4 regions of the Kitasatospora sp. NPDC004723 genome follow, and region 3 is predicted to be linked to each of the others. Evidence: riboswitches for the same ligand, from Rfam matches in the RefSeq annotation. Region 3 holds a riboswitch; each other region holds the start of a gene.
The links. Region 3 has a riboswitch for cobalamin ahead of ABZW10_RS04065 (prenyltransferase/squalene oxidase repeat-containing protein). Riboswitches for the same ligand answer to the same signal wherever they lie in the genome.
Positions count from the first base shown of each region.

Region 1: another riboswitch for cobalamin. It lies ahead of ABZW10_RS24135 (HoxN/HupN/NixA family nickel/cobalt transporter); the one in region 3 lies ahead of ABZW10_RS04065 (prenyltransferase/squalene oxidase repeat-containing protein).
Region 2: another riboswitch for cobalamin. It lies ahead of ABZW10_RS14030 (ribonucleoside-diphosphate reductase subunit alpha); the one in region 3 lies ahead of ABZW10_RS04065 (prenyltransferase/squalene oxidase repeat-containing protein).
Region 4: another riboswitch for cobalamin. It lies ahead of ABZW10_RS07285 (ABC transporter substrate-binding protein); the one in region 3 lies ahead of ABZW10_RS04065 (prenyltransferase/squalene oxidase repeat-containing protein).

Region 1 is NZ_JBEXJT010000027.1:62,683-67,804, forward strand. Features, by position in the region: gene ABZW10_RS24120 (YhjD/YihY/BrkB family envelope integrity protein) at 1-283, shown strand, start outside; gene ABZW10_RS24125 (DUF4259 domain-containing protein) at 408-812, shown strand; gene ABZW10_RS24130 (PIG-L family deacetylase) at 928-1,788, shown strand; cobalamin riboswitch at 1,991-2,229, shown strand; gene ABZW10_RS24135 (HoxN/HupN/NixA family nickel/cobalt transporter) at 2,282-3,391, shown strand; gene ABZW10_RS24140 (erythromycin esterase family protein) at 3,467-4,849, opposite strand; gene ABZW10_RS24145 (hypothetical protein) at 5,026-5,122, opposite strand, start outside.
Region 2 is NZ_JBEXJT010000010.1:112,516-117,637, reverse strand. Features, by position in the region: gene ABZW10_RS14040 (cellulose synthase catalytic subunit) at 1-74, opposite strand, end outside; gene ABZW10_RS14035 (hypothetical protein) at 298-1,146, opposite strand; cobalamin riboswitch at 1,575-1,716, shown strand; gene ABZW10_RS14030 (ribonucleoside-diphosphate reductase subunit alpha) at 1,898-4,318, shown strand; gene ABZW10_RS14025 (ribonucleotide-diphosphate reductase subunit beta) at 4,318-5,122, shown strand, end outside.
Region 3 is NZ_JBEXJT010000002.1:224,094-229,215, reverse strand. Features, by position in the region: gene ABZW10_RS04065 (prenyltransferase/squalene oxidase repeat-containing protein) at 1-2,468, opposite strand, end outside; cobalamin riboswitch at 2,573-2,712, opposite strand; cobalamin riboswitch at 2,795-2,872, shown strand; gene ABZW10_RS04060 (hypothetical protein) at 3,000-4,427, shown strand; gene ABZW10_RS04055 (flagellar hook-length control protein FliK) at 4,527-4,991, opposite strand; gene ABZW10_RS04050 (prenyltransferase/squalene oxidase repeat-containing protein) at 5,021-5,122, opposite strand, start outside.
Region 4 is NZ_JBEXJT010000004.1:167,078-172,199, reverse strand. Features, by position in the region: gene ABZW10_RS07295 (ABC transporter ATP-binding protein) at 1-688, opposite strand, end outside; gene ABZW10_RS07290 (iron chelate uptake ABC transporter family permease subunit) at 685-1,764, opposite strand; gene ABZW10_RS07285 (ABC transporter substrate-binding protein) at 1,761-2,774, opposite strand; cobalamin riboswitch at 2,827-3,032, opposite strand; gene ABZW10_RS07280 (helix-turn-helix transcriptional regulator) at 3,156-4,274, shown strand; gene ABZW10_RS07275 (hypothetical protein) at 4,777-5,122, opposite strand, start outside.

The DNA of each region.
Region 1 (5,122 bases), on a different contig from region 3:
CCGCCGGCTCTGGCCGCGCAGTCTGCTCCAGCCGCCGCTGACCGCCGCCGACCTGGACGTGCTCGCCTTCGTCGCCCGGCAGGAGGAGCGCCGGCCCGAACAGCGGGTGGACGTCTCGTTCCACGACACGGGCGCTACGGAGCCGGAGGGCCCGGAGCGGAGCGGCGGGGAGCCGGAGGGCCCGGCGCCGGACCACGGGGAGCCGGAGGGCCCGGAGCGGAGCGGCGGGGAGCCGGAGGGCCCGGAGCCGGACCACGGGGAGGCCGACGGCCGGGCCGGGTGACCGGGGTGCCCACCGGTCGACGGGTTCGGCGGGACGGCCGCCGCCCCGGCGATGTCAGTGCGGTCTGCTTCGATGAGCGGGACAGACACCGGGACGGACAGCGGGACCCTTCGAAGGAGACCTTGTGGGCACGTGGGGCAGCGGGAACTTCGAGAGCGACACGGCCCTGGACCACCTGTCGCTCGTCATCGACCGGCTCGTCGACGAGGTCGCCCAGGCGATGGCGGGCGACCCCGTCGAGCTCGAACCCGACGAGTACTGGGGCGTCGCCGTGCCGTGCAACCTGGAGCTGCTGCTCTCCCTCGCCCGGGCCGGCCACGGCGCCGGCGACCTGCCGGAGGCCCGCGTGATCATGCAGTGGAAGACGACGTTCATGGCCGTCTGGGAGCGGAGCATCGACGGCCTGGAGCCCTCCCCGGGGTTCAAGGAGGCACGCCGGTCGGTACTGAACCGCACGTTCGACCAGTTGGCCGAGGCCATCGCCCGGAACGCGGCGGCCGATCCGAGCGGGCCCGGCTCCCCGGAATAGGGGACCGCGGCTCCCTCGTTCCCAACAGTCGATCAGAAACACGGCGGACCGCGCTCTGTCGGCCCCGTGCCGCAGACCGAGGCCGAACACTCGGCAGACCTAAGGATGAGCCCCCATGACCGACCGGCCCCTGACCCTGATGGCCGTGCACGCCCACCCCGACGACGAGGCCACCGGCACGGGCGGTGTGCTCGCCCGCTACGCGGCCGAGGGCATCCGGACGGTGCTCGTCACCTGTACCGACGGCGCCTGCGGAGACGGCCCGGGAGGAGTCAAGCCCGGCGAGGCCGGACACGACCCGGCGGCCGTCGCCGCGATGCGCCGTCAGGAGCTGGAGGCCAGCTGCGAGGTCCTCAAGGTCGACCACCTCGAAATGCTCGACTACGCGGACTCCGGGATGATGGGCTGGACCGCCAACGACGCGCCCGGCTCGTTCTGGACCACGCCGGTGGACGAGGCGGCCGCCCGCCTCGCCGAACTGATGCGGCGCTACCGGCCCGACGTCGTCCTGACCTACGACGAGAACGGCTTCTACGGCCACCCCGACCACATCCAGGCCAACCGCATCACGTCGCGGGCGCTGGAGCTGGCCGGCACGACGCCGAAGGTGTACTGGACGACGGCCCCCCGCTCGATGATGGCGCGGTTCGGGGAGGTCATGCGCGAGCTCGGCGCGGACTGGGAGGAGCCGGGTTCCGAGGAGCCGGGTTCCGAGGAGTCGGGCTCCGGGGAGTCGGAGATGCCCGAGATCGGCCTCCCCGACGAGGAGATCACCACCTGGGTGGACACCACCGCGTTCGGCGGCCAGAAGTTCGACGCGCTGGCCGCGCACGCCAGCCAGGGCGAGAACATCTTCTTCCTGAAGATGGGCAAGGAGAAGTTCACCCAGCTGATGGGCGTGGAGACCTTCGTCCGGGTCCACGACACCACCGGCGCGGAGCTCCCCGAGAACGACCTCTTCGCCGGCCTGCGCTGAGCAGCCCCCACCCGGCGGCGCGCCCCGCGCCGCCGACCGGGATGAGCCGTCGCCCGGCCGGGCGACGGCTCATCGGTCATCGACGGGGACCGGCCGGAGGAAGGATCGCTCCAGGTCAGAACCACCCCCTCGACCGTGCGGACCCGCCCTGTTGCGACGGGCACGCAACTGCACAGCCTTGTCGGCAGGAGGGCCCAGCCCCTACGGTGTTCCCCGCCGTGGTGCTCGGGAAGACCGGTGGCGGCCCGTCAGGGCCCAATCCGGCGCGGCCCTCGCCACTGTGAAGGGAAGTACCCCCGACGTGCCCGCGACCGACGCGGGCAGTCACCGGTGCCGTACGGCACACGGGAAGACGAGTCAGGGGTGCGCTCCGCCCTGCCCGGACGCGGGTGCGGCGGTACACCCGAAGCCAGGAGACCGGCCACGGCGCGCGCAGTACCCCCCGGCCCCGCCCGGGGGTGCCCCCATCGAGGAGCTGGAGAGGCCGCCCGTCATGACCCTCACCGACGACACGTCGTCATCGACCCTGCCCAGGGCCCCGCGCTGGCAGCGCGGGGACACCGTCCGCACCGGCGGCCTGCTGGCCGTCATCGCCGCCATGCACGTCGTCGCCTTCGGCACGCTGTTCCTGCTGGTCGCCCCGGAGAAGTACGAGGTCGGCACCCAGGTGTTCGGCGTCGGCCTGGGCATCACCGCCTACACCCTCGGCATGCGGCACGCCTTCGACGCCGACCACATCGCCGCCATCGACAACACCACCCGCAAGCTGATGGCCGACGGCCAGCGCCCGATCTCGGTCGGCTTCTGGTTCGCGCTCGGGCACTCCAGCATCGTCCTGGCGATGGCCGCCCTGGTCGCCGGCGGTGCCCAGTTCGCCGGCACCCTGGTCGACGACCAGTCCACCGTCCGCGGCGTCCTGGGCGTCATCGGCACCGGTGTCTCCGGCACCTTCCTGTACCTGATCGCCGCCCTCAACCTGTTCGCCCTGGGCGGGATCCACAAGGTCTACAAGGCCATGCGGGCCGGGCAGTTCGACGAGCGCCAGCTGGAGAAGCACCTCGACGAGCGCGGCTTCATGAACCGCTTCCTCGGCCGCCTCACCAAGTCCATCACCCGCCCCGGCCAGATGTACCCGCTCGGTGTGCTCTTCGGCCTCGGCTTCGACACCGCCACCGAGGTCACCCTGATGGTGATGGCCGGCTCCGGCGCCGCCTCGGGGCTGCCCTGGTACGCGATCCTCTGCCTGCCGCTGCTCTTCGCCTGCGGCATGAGCCTGTTCGACACCCTCGACGGCACCTTCATGAACTTCGCCTACCACTGGGCGTTCTCCAACCCGGTCCGCAAGGTCTACTACAACCTCACGATCACCGGCCTGTCGATCGCCGTCGCCTTCCTGATCGGCACCATCGAGCTCGTCGGCGTGCTGCACGAGAAGCTCGACCTCACCGACCCCGTCACCACCTGGATCGCCGACATCAGTCTCGACAACGTCGGCTACGTCATCGTCGGCCTGTTCGTCGTCGTCTGGGCCTGCGCCCTCGGCTACTGGCGGCTCGGCAACGTCGAGCAGCGCTGGAGCGCCCGGGTGGAGAAGACCGGCTGACGCCCCTCCGGACCGCGCCGGCGCGCGCCGCATCCCGACCGGGGCCCGGCACGGCCCCGGTCGGAGCGGACCCGATCAGAACCTGCGCGCCTCGGTGACCTGGTTCAGATGGATGAGCACGTCGTAGGCCCGGCCGATCGCGAGCCGCGGCAGCGGGTCCTCGACGAAGATCGTGCCGGCGTCGTAGGTGGGCCGGCTGACGTCCAGCCAGTCCCGGGCCGCCCGGGGAGCGGTGCGCAGGTCGACGTAGTAGTCCCGGTAGCGGACCCGGTCGAGGGTGTACTCGTTCATGTCCGGGGTGGCCGCCGGGACGGTGACGGACTTCCAGCCGCCGGTCAGGACCGCGTCGGTGGTGAGGAAGGAGCCGCTGTCGAAGGTGAAGCCGATGGCCACGTAGTCGCGGCCGTAGGTGTCGCGCAGCTGGGAGCCCTGCGGCTCGGGGTACAGGAAGGTGTCGGTGGACAGGTAGCCGGCGTGGCCGTTGTGCGCCGACATCAGCACCTTGCCGCCGGTGCGGCGCTGCCACCAGGCGGTGTTCTCGGCCATCGCCCGGTCGCGCAGCTGCTCCGAGGCCGCGACGGAGGCCGGGTCGCCAAGGTCGAAGGTGGCGAAGGCGAAGGTCTGGGCGATGTTGCGGGCGTGCTGCACGGCCCACTCGTACGCGTCGTCGCCGGGGGTGCCGCTCGCGGTGACCAGGTCGAGCGCCTGCTGGGCCGTGGCGGCGTTCTCCCGGCGCTCGGCGACCGGCCTTCCGATGTAGGCGAAGAGGTCGTCCAGGGGCCGCAGGCCGGCGTAGAGCCCGTCGAGCTGCGGCAGAGCGGCGGGCCTGGCCTGCCGCACGTAGGAGGTGACCCGGTCGAAGGCCGGGTCGCCGAGCCTCGGGAGGCCGAGGTCGTCACCCACGAAGTGGACCGGGTCCTTCGGGTGGCTCCGGTTGTGGGCCCGCATCCAGGCGATCAGGTCGGCGAACTCCTCGCGCTCCCACGGGCTGCCGCCCAGGACCTCCTTGACGAGCTGCCAGGCGTCTCCCGGGCCGCCCTGGACGTACTCGTCGATCTGCAGACCGCTGGTCCAGCTGGTCTCCAGGGCGAAGCTGGTGAAGCCCTTCTCCTCGACCAGGTAGCGGAAGACCCGCTGCTTCATCGCGAAGAACTCGTGCGAGCCGTGGGTGGCCTCGCCGAGGCCGACCACCTTGGCGTCGCCGATCATCGCGCCCAGCGCGTTCAGGTCGGCGGTGCGGCCGCCGGCTTCCGTGGTGCGCAGCGGCTGGGCGACGCTCTCCAGAGCGCGCACGACCTCGGCCCGGCGGGCGTGCTCGGCGTTCACCTCCGCCGTGGCCGCCGGTCCCACCGGGGCGGCGACCGCCGCCACCGGGGCCGGCACGGCCACTGCCGCCACCGCCGCCACCGCCGCCGTCGCCAGCAGTCCGCGCCGCCCGATCCGCTTGCTGTCCGTCATCGTTCCGGTCCACTCCTCGACTCGGCCTGAACGCCGTCGACCTCGGCGTTTCGGTGAGTCGATCCTGGCTTCGGCGGCGACGGCGGCGCACTGGGGACGGCCTCCGGCCTTCCTGGGGGCAACCCCCCGGCGGAATTCGGTGGGCGTCCCCCCGCCCGCCGGGGGGCCGCCGTCCGTTACCGGGTGCGCAGGGCCCGCTCGCACTCGCGGCAGCGCTGCTCGGCGAGGGTCGGCGGGTACCAGGGTTCGCCCAGGCCGGGCCGGAAGTGGGCG
Region 2 (5,122 bases), on a different contig from region 3:
AGGGTCAGCACCCACTGGTGGCGGATGGTGTAGCTGTACTTCTCCTGCGAAGTGGGCGGCGCCGGCAGCAGCATGTCCGGAACGGGCTCGCCCGTTCCGCGCCTGCGGCCCGCCGCTCTGCGCCGTCTGGTGGTCGCATTGGCGGCAGCGCTCACCGCGCGGTACCTCCTGCTCGCTGATTCCCCGTCCGGGCGGCCACGGGGGGCCACATCCCTCCCCCGAGGGCGGTCATCCTATCCGACCGCCTCGGCCGTCCCCCGACCGACCACCCCTGGGCCGCCGCCCCCTGACCGACGGTCAGCCCGCGCGCGAACCCCGGGCCAGCAGCACGTCCTTCGTACGCCCCGCCAGCGAGACGGCGGCGGCCGCCGCGAGCTGGTCGCTCTGGTCCTCGCCCTGCTTCAGCGAGCCGGCCACCGTGAAGTAGCCGAAGCGGCCGATCGCCGCGTGCGTCTCGGCGCAGCCCGACTTGTCGGTCACGCAGAACATCGCGACCCCGGTGCCGGACAGGCCCTGGATCAGGCCCGCGTGCCGGCCGAGCGCCCGGTCCGCGCCCGCCTTGTTGTCGAAGACCGCGACGCCGACCGTGACGGCGCTCTCGCCGTTCACGTACGTCGCGCGGACCAGCGAGCGGCAGGTGTCGTCGCCGAGCGCGAGGCCGAGCCCGCCGGTGGTCGCCTTGGAGCAGGGGGCGGTCGCGCCGGTCACCTGGCGGGTCCACACCTTGCCGTCGACGGTCCGGGTCTGGTCCGGGAACAGCGTCGCGGCGTCGACCGGCAGCCTGTCGGTGGCGGCGTCGGAGATCACCGCCAGCGCCTGCTCGGTGGGGGTGGCCGTGGCGGACGGGCTGCCGGCCGTGGTGGACGCGCTCACGATCGGCTTGGGGTCGACGCCCTTGTCGCGGCCGTTGATCCACACCGCGGCCCCGACGACCCCGCCGACCAGGACGGCGGCCGCCACCACGGCGCCGATCCACCGCCGCTTGCGGCGGCGGGACTCGGAGGCGTGCCGGTCCGCCATCGCGTTCCAGTCCGGCTCGGTCGCGGACGGCGCGGGCGCGGGCGGCTGGGCCCCCTGCTGGGGCCACTGCGGGGCGAACGGGGTCGGCCCACCGGCCACCGGCTGCGGCTGCGGCGGCTGCGACACGGGCGGCGGCCCTGGCTGGGGCGCGGGCACCGGCCCCGGCTGCGGGTACGGCACCGTGCCGGACGGCAGGTGCGGCACCGCCGGCGGAGGAGCCTGCGGCGGCACCCCTCCCGGCTGCGCGTACGGCGTCGGGGGCGGCCCGAAACCACCGGGCGGCGCCACCGGCGGCTGCCCATGCTGCGGCACCTGCCCCGGCGCACCAGGCTGCTGACCCTGCTCCGGCGGCACGGCCCTACCGGCCCAGTCCCCCGGAGCGCCCGTTCCCTCGCTCATGTGCCGAGATCGTAGGGCATGCACCGGACGAGAGGCCGATCGGTGACCAATCCGTTTCAGAACACGGCCCCGCGCAGGCGCCCACGGGACCGTCCCGGTACCACCGGTCATGGGAGCAACACGCCACGCTGCACAAGATGTGGTGTCGCATCGAGCGAGCACCACTAGATGTATGCTCGTCCCTGCTGTCGACGCAGGGGAACCCGGTGCGAATCCGGGACTGCCCCGCAGCGGTGTGCGGCCGCCTCCCCAGGCACGCCGCGAGTCCGAGTACCTGCCGACGGCGTGCCGAAGCCTCCCCGCAGGGGCCATGGCACCAGCACCACCTTCCGGGCCTCGCGGGCGGGCCGGGGACGGCACGCGCGGCGCCTTCGGGCCCGTGTGGCGAGTTCCCCTGCCCCGAACGGCCCGGTACCCGATGCACCGCCGCCGACCGCCGCCAGGAGAGAGCGCCTTGACCACCGCTGCCTCAGCCACCCTGCCCGCCCAGGGTTCCAGCTCCGCCCCCGCCGACCCGACGGTCTCCGACCCCGGCGGTGCGCTCCTGCGCCTCCTGACCGACCGCAGCACCGACCTCCCCCAGGTCGACCCCGGCCATGTCGCCGCCGCCGCGCTGCGCGGCCGCCACGCCGGATCGGACTTCGCCGAGCTGCGCGGGCTGGCCGTCGACGCCGCCGCGTCGATGATCGCCGAGGACCCCCAGTACTCCAAGCTCGCGGCCCGGCTGCTCGCGCTGGAGATCGTGGACGAGGCGGCGAGCCAGGGCGTGGTCTCGTTCTCCACCTCGATCGCGGTCGGCCACGCCGAGGGCCTGATCGGCGACACCACCGCCGACTTCGTCGCCAAGCACACCGCCGCCCTGGACGCCCTGGTCGACCCCCGGGGCGACGACCGCTTCGAGTACTTCGGCCTGCGCACCGTGCAGTCCCGCTACCTGCTGCGCCACCCGATCACCCGCAAGGTCGTCGAGACCCCGCAGTACTTCCTGCTCCGCGTCGCCTGTGGCCTGGCGGTCGGCGACAGCGAGCAGTCGGTCGCCGAGGTCGCCGAGCTCTACCGCCTGATGAGCCGGCTGGAGTACCTGACCTCCTCGCCGACCCTCTTCAACTCCGGCACCCGGCACCCGCAGATGTCCAGCTGCTACCTGCTGGACTCCCCGCTGGACAACCTGGACTCGATCTACTCGCGCTACGCGCAGATCGCCCGGCTGTCCAAGCACGCCGGCGGCATCGGCCTGTCCTACTCCCGGATCCGCTCCCGCGGCTCGCTGATCCGCGGCACCAACGGCAAGTCCAACGGCATCGTGCCCTTCCTGCGCACCCTGGACTCCTCGGTCGCCGCCGTCAACCAGGGCGGCCGCCGCAAGGGCGCGGCCTGCGTCTACCTGGAGACCTGGCACGCGGACATCGAGGAGTTCCTGGAGCTGCGCGACAACACCGGTGAGGAGGCGCGCCGCACCCACAACCTCAACCTGGCGCACTGGATCCCGGACGAGTTCATGCGCCGGGTCAACGCCAACGCCGACTGGTCGCTGTTCTCCCCCGCCGACGTCCCCGAGCTGGTCGACCTGTGGGGCGAGGAGTTCGACGAGGCCTACCGCAAGGCCGAGCTGGCCGGCAAGGCCGTGCGCACCATCCCCGCGCAGACCCTCTACGCCCGGATGATGCGCACCCTGGCGCAGACCGGCAACGGCTGGATGACCTTCAAGGACGCCTCCAACCGCGCCGCCAACCAGACCGCGCTGCCGGGCCGCACGGTGCACAGCTCCAACCTCTGCACCGAGATCCTGGAGGTCACCGACGACTCCGAGACCGCCGTCTGCAACCTCGGCTCGGTCAACCTCGGCGCCCACGTCGCCGAGGGCGCGTCGGCCGACGACCTGCTGAACGCGCTGGACTGGGACCGCCTGGACGCCACCGTCCGCACCGCCGTCACCTTCCTCGACCGCGTGGTGGACATCAACTTCTACCCGACCCCCGAGGCCGGCGCCTCCAACTCCCGCTGGCGCCCGGTGGGCCTCGGCGTGATGGGCCTGCAGGACGTCTTCTTCAAGCTGCGGATCGACTTCGACTCCGCCGAGGCCGCGCGGCTGTCCACGCTCATCGCCGAGCGCATCATGCTCACCGCGTACGAGCGCTCCGCCGACCTGGCCGAGCAGCTGGGCCGCCACGAGGCCTACGGCGAGACCCGCGCCGCCCGCGGCGAGCTGCACATCGACCACTTCCCGAGCGCCGCGCCCGAGTGGGCCGACCGCTGGGCCGCGCTGCGCACCCGGATCGCCGGGACCGGCCTGCGCAACTCGCTGCTGCTCGCCATCGCGCCGACCGCGACCATCGCGTCCATCGCCGGCGTGTACGAGTGCATCGAGCCGCAGGTGTCCAACCTGTTCAAGCGCGAGACCCTGAGCGGCGAGTTCCTCCAGGTCAACCCCTACCTGGTGCGCGACCTCAAGGAGCTGGGCGTCTGGGACCAGCAGACCCGCGACGCGCTGCGCGACGCCAACGGCTCGGTGCAGGAGCTCGGCTGGCTGCCCGCCGAGGTCCGCTCGCTCTACCGCACCGCCTGGGAGCTGCCGCAGCGCGCGCTGATCGACCTGGCCGCGGCCCGCATGCCGTACATCGACCAGAGCCAGTCGCTGAACCTGTTCATGGCCGCGCCGACCATCGGCAAGCTCAGCTCGATGTACGCCTACGCCTGGAAGGTCGGTCTGAAGACCACCTACTACCTGCGTTCGCGCCCGGCCACCCGGATCGCCCAGGCCGCCTCGGGCACCGCCCGCGCCGCCGCGCCCGTTCCGGCCGACACGATCCCGGCGAGCACGCCGACCCTCACCCCGGAGGAGGAGGCCGCGCTGGCCTGCTCCCTGGAGAACCCCGAGTCCTGCGAGGCCTGCCAGTAATGAGCTCCGAAGACCGCGACAAGATGCTGCTCGACCCCGGCTTCGAGCTGACGCTGCGCCCGATGCGCTACCCGTCGTTCTACGACCGGTACCGCGACGCGATCAAGAACACCTGGACCGTCGAGGAGGTGGACCTCCACTCGGACGTCGCCGACCTGGCGAAGCTGAGCGAGGGCGAGCGCCACCTCATCGGCCGACTGGTCGCCTTCTTCGCCACCGGGGACTCGATCGTCTCCAACAACGTGGTGCTGAGCCTGTACAAGCACATCAACTCCCCGGAGGCCCGGCTCTACCTGAGCCGGCAGCTGTTCGAGGAGGCCGTGCACGTCCAGTTCTACCTGACGCTGCTGGACACCTACCTGCCCGACCCGGAGGACCGCAACGCGGCCTTCGCCGCGGTGGAGAACATCCCCTCCATCCGCCAGAAGGCCCAGTTCTGCTTCAAGTACATGAACGCGGTCGACCACATCGACTCGCTGCAGACCAAGGAGGACCGCCGCGCGTTCCTCCTGAACCTGATCTGCTTCGCGGCGTGTGTGGAGGGTCTGTTCTTCTACGGCGCCTTCGCGTACGTGTACTGGTTCCGCAGCCGGGGCCTGCTGCACGGCCTGGCGACCGGCACCAACTGGGTGTTCCGCGACGAGTCCATGCACATGGACTTCGCCATGTCGGTGGTCGACACCGTCCGCGAGGAGGAGCCCGACCTCTTCGACGACGAGATGGCCAAGCAGGTCACCGAGATGCTGGAGGAGGCCGTCGAGGCCGAACTCCAGTTCGCCCAGGACCTCTGCGGTGACGGCCTGC
Region 3 (5,122 bases):
AGGGTGCCGAAGGAGATCCCGGTGGCGCCTCCCACCGCCTGGGCGGAGGCCCGCACGTCCGAGCCCCGCTGGCCCTCGGAGGCGACGTTGAAGCCGCCGTCGCCGTTCTGCTGCCCGGCGAGGAAGTCGAGCGCCTTCGCGATCCGGGGGGCGTACGCGGACTGGCGCAGACTCATGCCCTGGACGGCGAGCGCGGCCGAGTTGGTGGAGTTGCCGGCCGCGCCGGGGAAGCCCCCGTCCGGCAGTTGCCGCCCCGCCAGCCAGGAGATGCCCTTGTCGACCGCCTGAGCGGCCTCGGTGCCGGGGACGAGCGCGAGCGCCATGGCCGCCATCGCGGTGCTGTCCACGTCGGAGTCGCCGGTGGCGGGGATCAGGCTCGGCCAGGAGCCGTCGGCGTGCTGGAGGCTCTTCAGGTAGGCGACCGCGGAGTCGGCGTTGGCGGAGTCGCCGGCGCGCAGTTGCGCCATGATGCCGAGCGCCTGGGAGAACACCGAGGTGGCATAGGTGTAGTTGCCGGGGCCGGCGCAGCCGGTGGCCGCGTCGGCCTTGGCGCAGACGGCCGCGGCGAGCGCGGCGATCAGGTCGTGTCCGCCGAAGGCGCGCGGGTCGCGGCCGACGGCCTCGGCGAGCAGCGCCTCCTTGGCGATGGAGCCGCCTCCGGCGAACTCGGTGCCGATCGCGGTCCAGTCGTTGACGGTGCGCTCGCCGCCGTCCTTGCCCTGCTGGTCGAGGAAGTCCACGATCCGGTGCAGGGCCGGGTCGTCCGTACCGGTGGCGGCGAGCGCGAAGGCTCCGTCGATGGTGAGGCCGAAGTCCGCGAAGTCCGGGAAGCCCTCGTAGTAGTGGCCGCCGATCAGGTTCGCCGGGGCGGTGAGGTACGTGCTGCCCTTGGTCAGGTCGGGAGTCCGGCCGGTGGGCGTGGTCGGCGCGGTGGTGGCGCCGTTCGGGTTGTGGCGGACCGTGGTCGGGTCGGTGCCGGTCAGGGCCAGAATGGCCTGTTCGGTGGAGGCCGGGTCGGACTCGGTGGTCGACTCGTCGGGGCCGAAGCCGCCGTCCTCGTTCTGCCGGACGCTCACCCATGCCTTGGCGGCCGTCTCCTTGGCCCCTTGGCCGGTGGCCCGCAGGACCTGGGCCGCAGCAGCGGTGCTCACGGTGTCCCCGGCGGCCCCGACGTAGGGGAGGTAGGAGCCGTCGGCCTGCTGGCTCGCCGCGAGCCAGTCCGATGCCTTCTGCGCGACGGCTTCGCCCCCGACCGTGCCACGGAGCGCGAGGACGGTGAGGCCGGTGGCCACCGGGTCCGACTCGCAGGAGCCCCCGGCCACGATCATCGAACCGGCGGTCCCGCCGTCGGCGCACTGGAGGACGGCGAAGCGGGCTAGTGACCGGGGAGGCGGCGTGACGCCGGCACCTCGCAGGGCGATCACGGCCCATGCCTGCGCCCAGGAGGACGCGGCGCCGTGGAAGTCCCCGGCGGCCGTGCACTTCCCGTTCTCGCCCTGCCCGGTGCACACGTGGTCGGTGAGGGCGGCGATCAGGTCGCGGCCGCCGAAGTCCCGAGGATCGCCCTCGGTGCTCTCGGCGACCAGCGCCAGCAGGGCGGCGGCCTTGGCGTCGGGCTTCCCGGCGGGTCCGTCCGGGTACAGGAAGGCGTCGGCGTGCGCCGCGAGGTAGGCGACGATCTTGCGCAGAGCCGGGTCCTGGGTGCCGGCAGCCGCCAGGGCGATCGCGGTGAGGGAGGTCCGGGGGAAGTCGGGGCCCTCGAAGGCCCAGTTGCCCATGTACTCGCCGTCGACCAGCTGCCCGGCCAGCCACGACGCCGCAGCCTTCGGATCGCCGGCGGGGGACGACGGCACGGTCGGGCTCGGGGAAGCGGTCGGGGTCGCCGTGGGCGACGGTCCGCCGTTCTTCGCACGTACGGAGTCCGGGGTGAAGGCGGGCTTCCCGCTGGTACCGCCGATGTCGGTGCCGCCGTACACCCAGGCCTCGACCTCGCCGGGCTTGGGCTTCTGGGTGGCAGCGCCGAACCGGCTGTAGGACCAGGTGTCCTGACCGGGCTCGGCGATCCAGTACGACCAATAGGCCGTCGCCTGCGGGGTGTTGGTGCAGGGCTCCTCGGCGGGTGTCGGGTACTGGGTACCGCCGTTGAAGCCTCCGTTGCCGAGCCGGCAGATGAAGGCCGGTCCGTCGTGCTCGGTACCGGCGGTGCTGAAGCCCGCGTTGTGCAGCAGGTTCATCCCGGTCGTGGGACGGGCGTCGCAGCCCCGCACGACTCCGCCGCCCCAGTGACCGAAGTCGACGGCGACGATCGCGCCGGTGGTGGCCGTGCATTCCTCGATCGGGTCGGCGGCGGCCCGGCCGGGGTGGGCCAGCAGGAGAGTGCCGCCCGCGGCAACCGCGACGGCGCCGGTGGCGAGAAGGGACGTGAGCCCTCTGAATCCGCGGCTCGTACGGCTGTTCCTGGCCCTCACTGGCGACTCCCCGATTCGGTCATCGGGTCCGCACGGCGCAGCCGACGGCTCCCCCCATGAGGAACCGCCCCGACCGCGTCGCAGTCCACGACGACGCAAGCACTTCTGTGACAAGGCCTCGGTGCAGGCATTCCGGCTCATCCGCCGCTGGGGCGGATCTACGGTTGCGGGTCAGCGCCGGAATCGGACCGGCTTCCCCTGATACCGAGGATGAAAAACCGGTTCATCAGACCACGTCTGCGGATCGGGAGTCAACGGTGCGTCATGTCGCCTTCCCCACCTCGTCGACCGTCCGACGGTGCGGTAGCGTCCGCGGTGGCCGAGCGGGGGAACCCGGTGCGAATCCGGGGCTGACGCGCAGCGGTGTGGGGTGGTGTCCTACGGCACCCCGAGCCCGAATGCCCGCCCGGCCGAGCACCACGGCGAAAGCCTGCCCACGCGATCCGGGCGGCGGCCGCTCCGGCCGTCGCGCTCCCCGGGAGCGCCGGGGTCGGGGCCGGGTCGGCGCCCGCCACCCCAAGGAGCCGTTCCGTGACCTTCCTCACGACGCCCCGCACCACCTCCTCCCGCCTCACCTCCGCCGTGACCGTGTCACTGGCGGCCGGGGCGCTGCTGTTGTCGGCCGTTCCGGCCCACGCGACCGCCACCCCCGCCCAGATAGCCACCTCGAAGAGCACCGGCGTCACCTACCTGAGGTCTCTCCAGGCCGCCGACGGCAGCTACGTCACCGGTGGCGGGCTCTCCAACGAGTGGGCCTTCAGCGCGCTGGCCGCGGCCGGCACGGCGGCGGCCGACGTGACTCCCGGCGGCGACGTCACCAAGAACGCCCGCCTCGTCTACCGCAACCAGCTCGCGGCCGCCGGCTGGCCGGGCACCTCGCCGGTCGCCACCGACTACCAGCGGGGCATCCTGAACGCCTACGCCGCCGGCATCGACCCGGCCCGCGTCGGCCCGGGCCGCAACCTGATCGCCGACGCGGTCTCGTACTGGCAGACCGCCGAACCCGGTTACTGGGGCCCGTCCGCCAACTTCAACGGCACCGTCTTCGGTCTCCTCGCCCTCGGCGGCGCCAGGACCCAGAGCGGTTCCCAGCGCGTCCCGCAGGCCCTGTTGGACGCCTCCGTCACGGCCGTGCGGGCCAACCAGCACACGGACGGTGGCTGGAACTACACCAAGGCCGCCGGTGACCCCACCGAGCTCGGTACGGGCAGCGACATCGACATGACCGGGGCCGCGATGGCTTCCCTGTGCGTCGGCGGCGTCCCCAACACCGACCCGGCGGTCGTCGCCGCCAAGAACTTCCTCAAGGGCAAGCTGCTGGCTTCCGGGGCGTTCAACGCCATGTGGGGCGTCAACACCGACTCCAACGGCTGGGCCGTCTCCGGCCTGAACGCCTGCGGCATCAACCCCCAGGGCGCCGACTTCACCAGCGGCACCGGCAAGACCCCGATCGACTTCCTGATCTCCCAGCAGTTCAAGCCCGGCGGCGGCTTCAAGTACCAGCCCACCGACACCACCCCCTCCCCCTACGCCTCCGTCGACGGCCTGCGCGCCGTCGCCGGCGCCGGCTTCACCGCCGCCCCGCCCGCACCGGCCACCGCCGGCGAGCCGACCTGGTCGGCCACCACCGCGTTCACCTCCGGCACCGCCGCCAGGCTCGCCCTGGTCGTCGACGACGGCACCGGCGCGCTCAAGGTCTGCGCCGTCACCGTCAACCCGACCGGCACCACCGCGACGCTCGGCGACGTCCTCGACGCGGCCGCCACCGCCACCCCGGGCGGTTGCGTCACCGCCGTCACCCCCGCCACCGGCGGCGGGACGATCACCGCGCTCAACGGCACCGCCAACAGCGGCTCCTCCACCTGGAAGGTCAGCCTGGACGGCGCCACCGCCACCGCCGCCACCCGGGCCACCACCGTCCACGTGGGCGACACCGTCTCGCTGCGCTTCGGCAGCTGATCCGGGACCGGCCGCGCCGGACGGCCTGACCACCCCTGGAACCGCCGGTGCCCCGGTCTCCGTCGCGGAGGACCGGGGCACCGGCTGTGCGAACGGGTGTCAGGGCGCCGTGATACCCGGCTGTGCACCCGCGCCGAAGGCCCAGCCCTCGACATCGCCGGGGGCCGGGTTGTAGCTGCCGGCGCCGAGGCTGCTGTACGACCAGGGTCCGCCGTGCTGGGCGTGCCAGTACGACCAGTACGCGCTGCCGGTGGGGTTGGTGCAGGTCGTCGGCAGGGCGTTGATGGTGCAGACGAAGCCGGGGTAGCGCGGGTGGAAGGTGTACGAGAAGCCGGCGCCGGTGAGCGCGGCGAGGCCGCTGGCCGGGTCGCCGGGCGCGCAGCCGGTCTGGATGCCGCCGCCGACGGCGGTGAAGTCGACCACGACGGTGACGCCGGTGGTGCCGGTGCAGGCGGCAGCCCGGGCCTCGGGAGCGTGCACGGCGCCGGCGCCGAGGAGGCTCACGGTCAGCGCTGCGACGGCGGCGAGCGAGCCGAGGGTGCGGCGGGTCAGGTGCTCGGTCATCAGGTCTCTCCTCGTGCGGTCGCGGGTGGTCAGGGGGTGGCGGGCGCGGCGCAGGCCAGGGTGGGCGCGTCCGGGCGCGCCCCGGCGGCGGAGAGGGTGGCCAGCGGGGTGCCGGCCAGGCCGAGGACGGC
Region 4 (5,122 bases), on a different contig from region 3:
AGCCGGGCCCGTGGGCGACCAGCCGGCCGTCGAGCAGGACGGCGACCTCGTCGCAGTAGGCGGCGGCGAGTTCGAGGTCGTGCAGCGCGGCCACCGTGGTGATGCCCAGCCCGCGCACGGTGCCGAGGAAGGCGAGTTGGTGGCGCAGGTCGAGGTGGTTGGTGGGCTCGTCGAGCAGGAGCACCCCGGGCTCCTGCACCAGCGCCCGCGCGAGCTGGACCCGCTGGCGCTCGCCGCCCGACAATGTCGGCCAGGACCGGTCGAGCAGGTGGCCGACATCGGCCGCCGCGACGGCACCGGCGAACACCGCCCGCTCGTGGGCGTCGGCGGCGGCGTCCGCCGGCACGGGCCAGCGGCCGCGGTGCGGGGTGCGTCCGAGGTCGATGACCTGACGGGCCGACAGCGACAGCCGGGTGTCCGCCTGCTGCTCCATGAAGGCCACCTGGCGTGCTCGCCGGCGGGCCGTGAGCGCGTGGAGGTCCTCGCCGTCCAGGAGGACCCGTCCCGCGCTCGGCCGGGTCAGTCCGGAGACCGCGCGCAGCAAGGTGGTCTTCCCGGCGCCGTTGGGTCCGAGCAGACCGGTGACCCGGCCGGGGGCGAACGCGAGCGAGACCTCGTCGAGCAGCGTGGCTCCGCCGATGCGCACACGAAGTCCCTCCGCGCGCAGCCCGGCGGGCGTCGCCGTCACTGACCGCTCCCGTCGGCCCGCCCCTGGCGCCACAGCAGCCAGGCGAAGAAGGGCGCTCCGAGCCCGGCCGTGATGACGCCGACGGGGATCTCCCGGTCGGGGAGGACCGAGCGCGCCACGATGTCGCTGCCCACCAGGAGGGAAGCGCCCACCAGCGCCGACACGGGCAGCAGGAGGGCGTGGCGCGGGCCGCAGACGAGCCGGACCACGTGCGGTACGACCAGGCCGAGGAAGCCGATGACGCCGGTGCTGGCGACCAGGCACGCGGTCACCAGCGCGGCGGTGGCGACGAGGAGCCAGCGGGTGCGCTCGACGTGGACGCCGAGGGAGCGGGCGGCGGTCTCGCCGAAGGCGAAGGCGTCCAGGTCGCGGGCCGAGGAGGCCAGGACCGTGACACCCGCCAGCGCGACCGCGGTCAGGAAGACGGCGGTGGGCCACCGCACGCCGGCGACCGAGCCCAGCGTCCACTCCATGACACCGCGCGCCGCGTTGCGGTCCCCGAGGACCAGCACGACGAACGAGGTGTAGGCCCCGCACATCTGTCCCACGGCGATGCCGGCGAGCACGGTCCGGGTGGTCGGCAGCGACCGGGTGCGCGCGCCGGCCAGTGCCAGCACGACGACGGCGGCGATCAGGGCACCGGCGAAGGCCGCCGTCGCCACCGCGCCGGTGCCCACGGCGCCGGACACGCCGACGCCGAGCACGATCACGGTGACCGCGCCGGCGGCGGCTCCGTCCGAGATCCCGAGCAGGAAGGGATCGGCCAGGTCGTTGCCGGTCAGCGTCTGCAACACCGCGCCGCAGACCGCGAGGCCGGCGCCGGTGGCGGCCGCTCCCAGGACCCGGGGCAGCCGCAGCTGCCAGACGATCTGGTCGTCGAGCAGCGTCACCTGCGGGTCGCCCAGCCCGAGACGGCGCACCACGACATCGATCACCGTCCGGACCGGCTCGTGGTGCGAGCCCACGGCCAGGCCGAGGAGCACGGTGGTCAGCAGCAGGGCCGCGGCGACGGCCAGGGCCGCCGCCGCGCGGCCCGGACCGGCGGACCGTACGGCGCTGCGGGCTGCGGTGGTCATGAACCCGGGCGCAGCTCGGCCAGCCCCTCGGACACCCGGGCGGCGCCGTCGGCGAGCCGCACGCCGGGGGTCGACTCCGAGAACGGCACCACCACGAAGGCCTTGCGCTGCACGGCGGTGAGCCTGCTCAGCACCGGGTCGTTCTCCAGGTAGTCGATCTTGGACTGGGCCGTGTCCGAGTCGGCGTCCGCGAGCACGATGGCGTCCGGGTCCGCGGCGACGACCTTCTCCCAGCTCACGTTCTGCCAGCTGCCGGGCAGGTCGCCGAAGACGTTGCGGGCGCCCACGGCGTCGAGCACGAGCTGAGGTCCGCCGTGGCCGGCGCCGACGTAGGGCGTCTTGGTGTCGGAGTCGAACCAGAGGATCTTCAGGTCCTTGCCCGCGGCCGCCGCCGTGAACCGGGCCAGCTGCTGCTCCTGCTGGCGCTGGATCTCGGTGGCCCGCTCCGCGACGCCGAAGACCTTGGCGACGTCGTTCAGTTCGCCCCACATCGCCTGCCAGGTCGTCGGCGGCACCTGGCTCTTGTCCGAGCAGCCGAACGGGGACAGGTACGACGGGATGCCCTGGCCGCGCAGCTCCTCCCGGGTGCCCGCGACCTTGTCGGTGAACGCGCTGGAGTAGGAGGCGTACAGGAAGCCGGGACGGGCCGCGAGGAGCTTCTCCTTGGTCGGATAGCCCTTGGAGAGCACCGGAACGGAGTCGTAGGCCGCCTTCCACTTCTCCGGGACGGCGTCGTCGAGGTAGGCGGTGCCGGCCATGCGGGACTGCAGGCCGAGGGCCAGGGCCACCTCGGTGGCACCCTGGTTGAGCGTCACCAGCCGGTCGGGCGGAGCGCCGACCGTCACGGTGGTCCCGCAGTTGTCCACGCTGACCGGCTCGGCACTTCCGGTCGTCGCACTGGACGCGACGGGCGCGGGGGCGCCCGCGCAGGCGCTGAGCACGCCGGTGAACAGGACGGCCGCGACCGTCCGGCCGACACGCGTCGGGCCTGCGGGGCGTGCGGAACGCATGGATCGGAACGGGCGCGGCAGAGCGCTGGGCACGTGTTCTCCAAAACCCTCGTGGAACATGTCGCGCCGTGGCCGGTCTCCTGGCTTCCGCATCGACACACCGCAGCCGACCTTCCCGGGCGGCTCTTCCAGCCCGCCCAGTGGTCCTGACCGCTGGCAGAGCCGGTCAGCGAGGGCCGCGGTACTCCGCGGCAACAGTGGCGAGGGCCGCACCGGACTCAGACCGGTTTCCCGAACACCATGGCGATTGCAAGGTATCAGGCGTGGTCAGGTCGGTGCCGGCCGGCACCTGGCGCGACTGCCGCACTTCCTCGGTCGGTGGCGACCGGCGACGTCCCAGGACTGTGGGGAGTACGCCAACTTCGGCCCTATGGTAAAGAGATGACCTCATTCCGCGACAGGGAACGCCGCATGATGGGAGAGATCGACGATCTGGCGGCGGCGAAGCTTCCGCTCGAACAGTTCTTCCGGCAGCTCCTCACCGTCCTCGGGCCCGCTCTCGGATCCGAAGCGGGCTGCCTGCACGGGGCCGATCCGGTCACCGGCTTCCTGACCTCCACCGTTGCCGAGGGCCTGCAGCCGACCGCCTTCGAGCACGCCATCCGGTTGGAGATGTGGTCCGACGACACCACCCGGTTCGTCGACATCCGGGCCGCCGGCCGCGTCGTGGAGACCGTCCACCGCGCCACCGGTGGCCGCCCCGAACGCAGCGTGCGCTACCGGGAGCTGCTCGCCGAGTTCGGACTGGGCGACGAGCTGCGGATGAACTTCGACGTCGGCGGCGGGCGGTGGGGAGCCGCCGCCTTGATGCGCGAGGCCGGTTCGGCGCCCTTCGGCGCGCGCGAGCAGAGACTGGCCGAACGGGCCGCCCGGGCGGTGGCCGCCGCCCTTCGCGACTATGCGCTGCCCGCCGCGGGCGGCCCTGACGGACAGGACGTCCGAGCGGACCCGCAGGACGGACCGTACTGGCTCGGGGTCGCCGTCATCGGCCCCACCGGTCAGCTCACCTCCGCGGACTCCGGGGCCCGGCAGCTGTTCGAGGAACTCTCCGAGCCGCAGTACCGCCCCGCCGGAGTACCGACCGCGCTGGTCTACCTCTCGGAGCGGGCCCGCACCCACGTGCCCTCCGCGAACGCGGGCGCCCACGCCTGGGCCCGGCTGCGCCGTCCCAGCGGCCAGTGGCTCGCCGTCCGCGCCTCGCTGCTCGACCAGAGCCCGCGGGGCAGCGTCGCCCTGGTCGCCCAGCCCGCGAGCCCGGTCGACGTCATCCCGCTGTCCCTGCTGGCACACCGGTTCTCCCCCCGCGAGCAGGAGGTGGTGCTCCAGGCAGTACGGGGCCTGAGCACCAGGGACATAGCCCACCGGCTCTTCCTGAGCCCGGCCACCGTCCAGGACCACCTGAAGTCGGCCTTCACCAAGACCGGCGTCCGCAGCCGCCGCGAACTCGTCGCGCTCCTCGCGGCCCCGTACACCGCCGGACTCGGCCGTCCCCCGGCCTGACGCCCCCACCCGGCCGGTCCCGCCCCGGAACCCGGCACGCGCCCGGACAGCACGCGGGCCCCAGGTCACTGACCTGGGGCTTGGTCGTTGAGCGGTCCGCAGCAGGTCGTCCTCCTACCACAGGGAAGAGGCGTCGCGCCCCCTGCAAACCTGGGATGTCACCGGTCGCCGCCGGATGGGAGGGTCTGTCCCGGCGCCGCCCCTGCGACGGGGTCCGCCCCGCACCCATGACACCTTCCCGGCAGAGGAGTTCCTGCCCCGTGCCACGCGCCCCTCACCCCGGAGTCCCCGCCGGCCGACGAGACCCCCGCCCTGCCTCCCGTACCGCCGAGGAACCCCGAACGCCGGACGGCCCGGCCACCCGAGGGTGACCGGGCCGCTCGTACGGGAGCCCTCACGCCGTGCCCCGAGGGCTCCGGGCCGGCACCGGCACCGGCACCGTAGGCGGTACCGCCGGGCGGACTGCCCACCGCCCCGCCCGGCCGTCACCACCGCGCCGCCGTCAGTTCCAGGGGTTGGCCTGCTGGTCGTTGATGGCGGTCCAGAAGCGGGCGTTGGGGCTGATGTTGCCGTACGCCCAGAAGCTCCACCCGCCGACGTACTCCAGGTTCGGGCCGTAGCGGCCGTCGTGGAACTCGGCCTGGCGCCAGCCGATGCCGAAGGACGCCTGGCAGACGCTGTTCGCGGCGGCCTGGCTGTTCAGTCGCGAGCCCTTCACCGGCTGGCTGAGCGCGACGGTGCCGCCGGACCAGCCGCTGTAGAAGCCGATGCTGATGCCGTCCGGCGCCGGGCTGTCGTCCACGTTGATGCAGAGGACCGGCAGCGAGACGGACGGCAGGGTGTCGCCG